Regions from separate parts of the Bacillus sp. HSf4 genome, predicted to be linked through region 1. Evidence: predicted binding sites of a transcription regulator. Region 1 holds the regulator's gene; the other holds the start of a gene.
The links. Region 1 encodes LexA, which represses DNA repair genes until DNA is damaged. Its sites were predicted from a motif close to CGAACATATGTTCG; they were not measured.

Region 2: the regulator LexA is predicted to act here: its motif matches at 2,119-2,132, upstream of P3X63_RS13005 (Y-family DNA polymerase).

Annotation. Positions count from the first base shown of each region.
Region 1 is NZ_CP120679.1:2,030,362-2,035,272, forward strand. It holds gene P3X63_RS10405 (peptidase G2 autoproteolytic cleavage domain-containing protein) at 1-2,030, shown strand, start outside; gene lexA (transcriptional repressor LexA) at 2,262-2,885, opposite strand; gene yneA (cell division suppressor protein YneA) at 3,041-3,352, shown strand; gene P3X63_RS10420 (YneB family resolvase-like protein) at 3,372-4,061, shown strand; gene P3X63_RS10425 (DUF896 domain-containing protein) at 4,078-4,311, shown strand; gene tkt (transketolase) at 4,478-4,911, shown strand, end outside.
Region 2 is NZ_CP120679.1:2,519,563-2,524,473, forward strand. It holds gene P3X63_RS12995 (FusB/FusC family EF-G-binding protein) at 1-217, opposite strand, end outside; gene P3X63_RS13000 (YolD-like family protein) at 444-782, opposite strand; gene P3X63_RS13005 (Y-family DNA polymerase) at 798-2,060, opposite strand; gene P3X63_RS13010 (DUF6376 family protein) at 2,248-2,682, opposite strand; gene P3X63_RS13015 (YqzH family protein) at 3,379-3,588, shown strand; gene P3X63_RS13020 (MDR family MFS transporter) at 3,713-4,911, shown strand, end outside.

The DNA.
Region 1 (4,911 bases):
TTGTCGGACAAGGCAAAGGCGTCACTGTCATTAAACTTCATGAGGATACCCCGGCACATGAGTGGGTCATCACGAATGACGATTATGAAAATGGAAACCGTCATATTTTTGTCCAGGGAATGACTTTAGACTGGAATCCTGACAGACAATGCGGGGTGAGAAATCCTGGAGGGCAGTTTTCCAGCTGTTTAACGTTTGCAAAAGTCGAATTTGGCTGGATCAAAGATATTGAAGCCGTCAATGCAGGTCTCCACGGAATTGATATTACATCCCCGACATATGATCATTTGCCTGATACAGACTGGACAAAAGACGGCTCCAAATATATTTGGATTGATAACTGTGTCGCATATGGCGCCGGCGATGACGGCATCACTACGCATTACAGCGAATACATCTTTATTTCAAACTGCTATTCTGCAGCCCCTCGCGGCACAGAGCACGCCGAAGGCATGGCCAACTCCAACGGTATCGAGATTGATGATGGGTCAAAGCATGTCTGGCTTTTAAACAACGTGACAAGCGGAAACATTCGCGGGGTAGAAGTGAAAGCCCATGAAATGTGGCCGGCTTCTCAAAATGTCCATATTATCGGCCATATATCCTACCGGGATGTCCGCGCGTTTGACCTTCGGCATATCGGCCACCACCAGGCATCAGATCCGGAAAGCACCACAGCATACGATGTAACGCTTATTGATTGTACAGCGGTCGAGCCAGTCTTCAATTCTCTGTATGAGAGTGTGACCCCAAGAGCACTCGTTGTTTCAGCCTATAAAAATGTTTATATAAGCGGATTCACAGCGATCGGAAATCCGGATTACGACTATGGCGGCTATCCTGTAGTAGCATTGCAGTACCGAAGTCAAAACATTACGATCAATGGGATTAAGATTCGCGGATTTAAAAAGGCCGGCATCGATATTCGTTTATTGGGAGGGGCAAATCAAACCGATCATATCAAAATATCAAACTTTGATTTTTATCATTCAGCTCCAATCGGAATATCGATCGGAGGCGGACTCTATAACGTGAATATTATGAACGGAACCATGATAACAGAAGGCGGGACAGCAGGGATCCAGTCTCCGAATAGTCAGGCTGTCATCATCGGCGTTTTGGCGGAAGGGTACAGCGCCGCTGCATCCATTAAAGGTCAAACCTACCAGCAGATGCCCGTCAATTTAAAGGGCGGAGCCCAGATTGCAACCACCTCCGGTTTTGCATTTAATCAAACAAGCGCCGTTATTGCCGGAACCGGGGATATTACGGCAAAAGGTGAAAGAAATGCGGTCATCGGAGCTTCGGGCGGTTCCAGCACAGAGGGCTCCCGCGCATTTGTCACAGCTTCAAACAACTCTCATATTACAGGCAACGGCGTATCCAGAACGATACTTTCATCAGAAAGCATTACACTTGAAGAGCCGTACACTGTGGCCGGAGGTCACCAGTCAATCAAATGGCTCCTTGACTCCCGTTATGGAAATGGAGCATTTGCGGGGGCGGTAACCTCTTCATTAACCGGCTATGGAGAGTATTTTGAGAGTGAAAGCGGGCAGTTGATCGATACAGGCACCATCGTCACTTTAAAAGGAGAAAAAATAGCCCCTGCCCAAAGCGGAAATGATTTGCTGGGGGTTGTGTCAGAAACGACAGCTTTTGTTTCTGGGGCATCCAGCTTTGTCTGGCAGCGCCGCTATTTGACAAATGAGTTCGGCGGATTGATTGATGAAGAGGTAACCGATCATGAGACAGGGGAGCTGATTCGCCTCCCGAAACAAAATCCGGACTATAACGAGTCTTTGGAAGGGAGCTATCTGTCACGCGATGTCAGAGATGAATGGCATGTCGTCGGGCTTTTGGGCAGACAGTATGTACGTATTGACGGCACAGTGCGGCAAGGAGATTATTTAGGAGCGATTGACGGCATAGGGACAAAAGCAACTGAAGGTTCTTGGAAGGTGATCAAAATAACTTCTCCGTACACTCCTGAAAAAGGATACGGAATCGCTCTCGCCTTGATCAAATAGCGGGCGCCATAAAAACGGTCAGGAGAAAAACATTTTAAACATGAAGATTTATAAAAGTTTCCTGTGTGCAAAAATTTTGTTGACTATCAATAAATCATCATAGATAATGGACTTGTAAGCATATTATGAATTCCTCTTTTTCAGGTTCGCCCCCCAAAACAGCGGGAAGGGATGAACCTGATTTTTTTTGATATCAAAAAGGCCGCCGGTAAACCGGCAGCCGCTGCATCATTAGTGAACGGTTCTGAAGACGCCGATCACTTTTCCGAGAATGGTCACATTTTGCAGAATGATAGGCTCCATCGTGGGATTTTCAGGCTGCAGGCGGATGTGAGTCTTTTCTTTGAAAAACCGCTTGACGGTCGCTTCATCTTCTTCGGTCATGGCCACGACGATATCCCCGTTGTTGGCTGTGTTCTGCTGTTTGACAATCACATAGTCTTTATCAAGTATTCCCGCATCAATCATGCTTTCCCCCATGATCTCAAGCATGAAAACATGCTCGTCCGGCGGTGCCAGGCGGTCGGGAAGGGGAAAGTACTCCTCGATATTTTCCACAGCTGTAATCGGCGTCCCGGCTGTCACCTTTCCAATAACGGGAACGTTGACCACCTGGTTTTGCGGAATGTGAATGTCTTCTTCGGTATCCAGTATTTCGATGGCTCTCGGCTTTGTCGGGTCTCTTCTGATCAGTCCCTTTGTTTCAAGCCTTGCCAAGTGGCCGTGTACGGTTGAACTTGATGCAAGGCCGACCGCTTCGCCGATTTCCCTGACGGAAGGCGGGTAACCTTTGCGTTTCACTTCTTCCTTAATGAAACGCAAAATATCAAGTTGTCTTTTTGATAGCTTCGTCATGTTCTGCACCTCAAAACGTCGATTTTAGGTAGATTATAGCATGTTTTACCTCCAAGTACAAACATAGGTTCGAAAAAACGTTTGACAGAAACGTGTGTTCGTATGTATACTGAAAACACAAAAAGCGAACAAATATTCTGTTTGGGGTGATGGATTTGAAAAGGGAATCGTTGGTTTTCGTCGGTCTGCTTACTGCTGTGATCAGCTGCTGTATTCTGTTTTTGTCTCTTGCCGGGAAAATGGAGGAAAACAAGCAATATGTTAAAATAGAGGTGCAGGAAGGCGATACGTTATGGGAGCTTGCCGATCGCATCGAAGGCGGGAAAAACGCTGATAAACAAAAGTTCATTGAGTGGGTTGCCGACAAAAACGGCCTTTCGACGTCCGTCATCAGGCCGGGCGACGTTTTGATCCTTCCGGTAACCAAGCAGCACTCCCACCGGTATCAGCTTGCAGTCGTAGAATAATAAGGATGAGGGGATTTCTATGAACGCGATTATATACACCAGGGTGAGCACGTCAAAAGAGCAGCAGGAAACCTCCTTAAAACGGCAGGAAGAGGAGCTTGCAGCGCTTGCCGCCGAACACGGCATGACCGTTGTAAAGGTCATTTCAGAACAGGCGAGCGGATATGAGATGGACCGCGACGGCGTATTCGAACTGCTGGAAGAACTCAAAAGCTCAAGAGTAGATGCGGTCTTAATCCAGGATGACACAAGGCTTGGCAGGGGAAATGCAAAAATTGCCCTCCTTCACTGCTTATATAAAGAAGGCGTTCAAATTTATACGCTTGCTCACAGGGGCCGGCTGGAACTTTCCGAGGCGGACTCGATGGTGTTGGAAATTGTCAGCATCGTTGAGGAATATCAGCGGAAAATACATAACCTGAAAATTAAAAGAGGCATGAAAAAGGCGGTCGAAAACGGCTACCGTCCGGAAAGAAATTTGAAAAACCGGCATGAGGGAAGCGGAAGAGAACGGATCGAAGCACCGCTTTCGGAAATCATCCGGCTCAGGGAAAACAAGCTGACGTTTGCAGAGATTGCAGCCGTGCTGAGAGGCTTCGGCTACAGCATTTCAAAGGCAACAGTGCACCGCCGCTATCAGGAGTATAAAGAGGGACAGGTTCATTTGTTGTCAAATGGAAGCGAATTTAGTAGTATGAATGAGAAATAAACCAAAGGAGCATGTTATGATTTCCAAAGAAAAAATAGCCAGGATTAATGAGCTTGCGAAAAAATCAAAAACCGGCTCTTTAACAGACAAAGAAAAAGCGGAACAGCAGAAGCTCCGCCAGGAATACCTGCAAGGTGTCCGCGCTTCTATGAAAAACACGCTGAAAAATGTAACCATTGTTGACCCGGAAGGCAACGATGTGACGCCGGAAAAGCTCAAACAAGAAAAAAACAAGCGCGGGCTCCATTAATTTTAGGGAATACGTCAATATCGTATTCCTTTTTTGTATATACTACTGTTGTTTAAAATAACTGCAAATCATCATTTTTCAGCCGTCTTTTGAGACGAAATGGTTGTGAAAACTGATGGGTAGATTTATGATAAGGAAGTAGAGTACATACAGGAAGGGGATTAAAATGAAAACGATTGAATCAAAATCTGTCGCAACGATCCGGACTCTATCCATAGATGCGATTGAAAAAGCAAAATCCGGCCACCCGGGCATGCCAATGGGTACAGCTCCGATGGCTTATGCGCTTTGGACAAAAATGATGAACGTGAACCCGGAAAACCCAAATTGGTTTAACAGAGACCGGTTTGTGTTATCTGCCGGACACGGTTCAATGCTGCTTTACAGCATGCTGCATTTAAGCGGATATGACGTATCAATGGAAGATCTGAAGAATTTCCGCCAATGGGGAAGCAAAACTCCCGGACATCCTGAATTCGGTCATACTCCAGGGGTCGACGCGACGACAGGGCCGCTTGGCCAAGGAATCGCAATGGCTGTCGGTATGGCGCTTGCAGAACGCCATCTTGCGGAAACCTACAACCGTAATGAATATCGTGT
Region 2 (4,911 bases), 490 kb from region 1:
GCGCGGCTCCGCTGTTGTCTTCGACTTCAACCATTTTGCTCAGCAAAGCCTTTTGGTCATTGCTGAGATCAGGAAACAGATCTAAGACTTGATGGAAAGCATTGGATTTCAAAGCGTCAAGCACGTTTCCATCCTTGACGTTCGCATGCCCCTGGACAAGGCTGTCCGTTTGAAATTGAATAAAATGATATTGATCATTTCTGATAAAAGGTTCCATATTCGCTGTATTTACATTCTTCACTTGTGCCAGCTCCTTATTTATATATTTTAAAAATAAGGTGCAAAGCCGTATGATCAGAAATGATACCTTACAATCAGGCGATTCGTTTAGAGCTCCACCTCATGCAAAGTATCGCCTTTCAAGATAACAGGCTTTGCATGAGACGCTGCAGTTGGCAAATGAATGTCATTTACCATTTTACCACCTCCGAATGATGAATCTATTATACATGATCATCGTATTCAATCTCAATAATATCATCGAGCTTTAATCTGTGGTGTTGATCTGTACAGCTCATGATGCGGAGCTCCCGCTTCAGGGCGTCAACATAGTGAACGCGGCCGGCCAGCTTTTTCATTTCCCCTTGTTGGTAATAAGTAAATTGCAAAGGCCTGTTTTCTTCCATCGCTTCACAAATCCGTTCATTCAATTCTTCATATTTTTGTTCATCTAAAACCGGTTTTTCATGTTTATGAAGGCTCTCATGATACTCCCTAAGCAATTCCACGTGTTCCGGCAGCATCATCGAGACCCATTTGATGCTGCCTCTGTCTTTTAGCATCACACGTTCTCCTTTCTATGCCTGATGTCCGCCGACAAGCTTTGACCGCAGACGGGCGGTCCCGGCGTTTGTATAAGAAGCGGCGCGCAAAAGCGCTGTTGAACCGTACCGTTCCCTGATGCCGTCCATCACATAGCCGAGCATCCGCTTTTTTTCCTGATCGGGATGGAAAAGGTCGAGCTGCATATAGATGTCATCCTCGATATTGGAAAGGGAAACGGAAATTTTCCGAACCGTTTTTCCTTCATAAAAGCGGTCAAACAAGGCAAGGCATGTGTGATAAAGGTCCAGTGTAATATTTGAAGGACGCTCCATCGTTTTCGAACGGTAAAACCCGCCGCCAAGCTCATCGCGGCTGTATTCGATTCCGAGGCTGACGGTCCGTCCCGCCTGCCGGTGGGCGCGCGCCCTTTTGGCCACCTCTTCGCACATTTCAAGGATGACATGTTGGACTTCAGCCGGGTCCGGATAATCGCGAAGCAGAATCTGGCTCTTCCCATAGCTGACCTGTCCGGCCATGATCGGCGCTCCGAGCGCTGAAAGGTCAATGCCCCATGCATGATAGTACAGCTGGTTTCCCATCACACCGAATGTTTTCTCAAGGCGCTTGAGATCATATTGCGCCAGCTGGCCAACCGTAAAAATCCCCATCCTGTTCAGCCTTCTTTCCAGCCTGGAGCCGATTCCCCACATTCGCCGCAGCGGAGACAGCGGCCAAAGCTTCGTTTTCACATCTTCATAACCCCAAACGGCCACACCGTCCGGCGCCCTTTTCGCTTCAAGATCAAGGCACAGCTTAGCCATCAGCATATTGGGCCCAATTCCGACGGTACACGGCAGACCAAATTCCCTTGCCATGTCGTCCTGTATTTTCATGGCGATCGTCCGCGCGTCTCCCCACATGCTCTCGACGCCGTCCACCTGAATAAAGCTTTCATCAATGCTGTACGTGTGAATGGCGTCATGCGGAACATAGCGGCCAAACAGCCGGGTGAGCTCTGTGGAAACGCGGACAAATACCGCCATCTTTGGATTGACGAGCTGAATGCGCGGATCGTCCGGAATCTGATACACCCTTGTCCCTGTTTGAACACCGAACTCTCTTTTCAGAGCCGGAGAAGCCGCCAAGACGACGCTCCCCTGCCGCTCCGTATTCCCGACAACCGCCAGCAGGCAAGTCATCGGATCAAGTCCGAGCAAGACGGCGGCACAGCTTGCATAAAAACTCCGCATATCAACACACAAAATCGAGCGCGCCGGATATTGACTGTAATCCATCATCTTCACCTTCCAAAAGAACTGATGTTCGCACAATTAGTGTATGAATACTATACTGCGAATATACGTTCGATTTCCAGGTGTAAATTTACCCAATGAAAATATTCCCTTTGAGTCTTTCATTTTCCGTTAACTGAAACCGGGTTTTTGAGTAATAAAAAAAGCATCCCAAACCGGGATACTTTTTCTATTCGGTCAATTTTTCAATCTGGCCCATCACATCGCTGATCTGCTGAGCGCTTTGCACCAGCTCTGACTGCTCCAGCTTCTCAACTGTTAATTTTCCTTCCTCAACACTTTTCAAAACATCCTCAGCGCTTTTTTGCAGTGTTTCATTATGCTTCTCAATCGTCTTATGAATCTCGGCTGCGGCATCGGGAGGGGTTAATTCATTAAAATCGGCTGCAGCCTGCCGAACAGACTCAAGCTGCGTTTCCAGCTTTTCTCTTGCATGCGTGTCGTTTACAGCCTGTTCAGCTAAGGAAGGTGCCTCCTCCGCAAATGTTTTCACTTTTTGAATATAGCCGGCCGCTTCATTTGTATAGTTCAATCCGTCAAGCATTCCGCATCCGCCCGCACCTAAAAGGCCGATTCCGGCAAGAACTGTAAGAATTCTTTTCATTGTTTACCTCCTCACCGTTTCTTCTTGATTTTTTCTTTCACAATCGAAATTCATTTTTCTTTCGCTAAAGGCAGACCTTTCTTCACCAGTTCACGCTTCAGCCATTTCCTAAGCTTGGACACAGTCAGTCTCCTTTCCCTTTTGATAAAAATGAAAAAACTCCACCGATTTGGTGAAGTTGATAAACAAAAAGACCTTCACCAAATCAGATTTGGCAAAGGTCTCGCTAACAATTAGATTGCCAGCAAAGCCGAGGATTTAAGACATCCCGTAATGACGACTTTACTGTGACAGCTACTCCCCTTTGGAGTATTCATTTTTATTACTTTGATTTTAAAGCACAAAGCCTATCCAGTCAAATTCCTGCTAATCGGCTTATGAAAGAAATCGCTCTTTCCGCAAAAAAACCTTCTTTGGAAAGAAGGCGGTCTGGCTCACTCCCTGTGAAAAATATGATTGCCGTGTTGTCGAAACATAAAGCTTGAGCCCTGACAAGTTCGGGGATGGTCTATCTATGGGCCTGCTTTCCTACAAGCCGGAATGTTGCCGTATTCCCGGTTCTTTTTCATTTTGCGGTTTTATGCCCTCATTATACTCTACGAAAAAAAGAAAACAATTCAAAACAGGCTAAGCCGCTTGAGAACAGTGTTTTTTCTTAGTAAGATAAAAGAAGAAACGCCTAAAAGGAGAAGGCAAATGGATGAGAAACTGATTGAAAAAATGCTGGGACAGGCTCTGCGGCAGTATGGGCGAAATGTAGCAACCGATCCGCTCAGCCCCCATGAAAAGCAAATCCTGAAGCTGGCGCTGAAGGAAAGGCGGATCGAGGAGCCTGACGAGGGGCTGCATGCGCATATTGAAGACGTCATTTATGATTATGTGACAAACCAGGGCATGTTTTCCTAAACGTGACAGGCTTTAGGCTTCCTAGAAGGAGGCTTTTTTCTTTCCCACATTATAGAAAAACCTCTATTCAGCACCATCTGTTTCATGTATGATAGTACAATAAAACATGTCTGGAGAGTTCATCATGAAACAGAAATGGCAAAGTATCCACCCGCTCAGCTGGACCATTATTGTCGGAACGATTTTCGGACGGATGGGCACGACAATGAGCATTCCTTTTTTAGCGATTTACTTGACACAGGTAAAAGGCGCTTCAGCGTCTTTTGCCGGAGCCGTGATAGCGGTAAGCTCCCTGATCGGGATTGCGGCGAGCTTTTATGGAGGATATTTGTCAGACCGGTTCGGCCGGAAAAAGATCATGCTGCTGTCGATTTTCGGCTGGGTGCTCGTATTTGCCGGCTTTGCCCTCGCTGATCACGTATGGACCTTCTTTTTGATGAATGCCTTAAACGGATTGTGCCGCGCCCTGTTTGAGCCGACTTCAAGAGCGCTGCTTTCGGATGTATCCAAACCTGAGACGCGCCTCTTTGTCTTCAACCTCAGATATGCGGCGATCAACCTCGGCGTTGTCTTCGGGCCGCTTTTGGGCCTCTACCTCGGCTCTTCGAAAACGACGCTGCCGTTTTTTATCGCCGCTTTTATTTATTTGCTTTACGGAGCGGGCCTGGTGATTCAATTTAAAAACCACGACGTCCCGGCGATGGAGACGAACAAGCGCATCAAAGTAAAGGATGCCTTGCAGGTGACAAGAACGGACCGGGTGTTTACGATCACACTGATCGGCTCGATTCTTTGTTTGTTCGGCTACTCCCAGTTTTCATCAACGCTGGCGCAGTATATGTCGGCAAGCCCTTTCATCGAAGACGGAACGAAGATATTCGGGATCATGCTGACGTTAAATGCTGCGACCGTGCTGATCGTACAGTACCCGATCGTACAAATCGCAAAACGGTTTTCGCCGATTTTGTCGCTCATCACAGGCAATGTTTTGGTCAGCATGAGTCTGTTCAGCCTTTCATTTTTCCATGACCTCTTGTCGATCACCTTCATTGTCATATTGTTTACAATAGGAGAAGTGCTGTTATTTTCGATGATGGATATATTGGTTGACCAAATTGCACGCCCTGAACTGAAGGGGACCTACTTCGGAGCGATGGGCTTCACCCAGCTGGGAAGCGTCATCGGCCCGTGGGCAGGCGGAATACTGCTGGATACGTTCGGAGCGGGAAAGCCTTTTTTCACCTTTTCGATCCTGGCCCTCGCCACCCTTTGCGGCTCACCTTTCCTCTTTGCGGCTTTCCGCAGAGTCAGAATGGTGGAAGC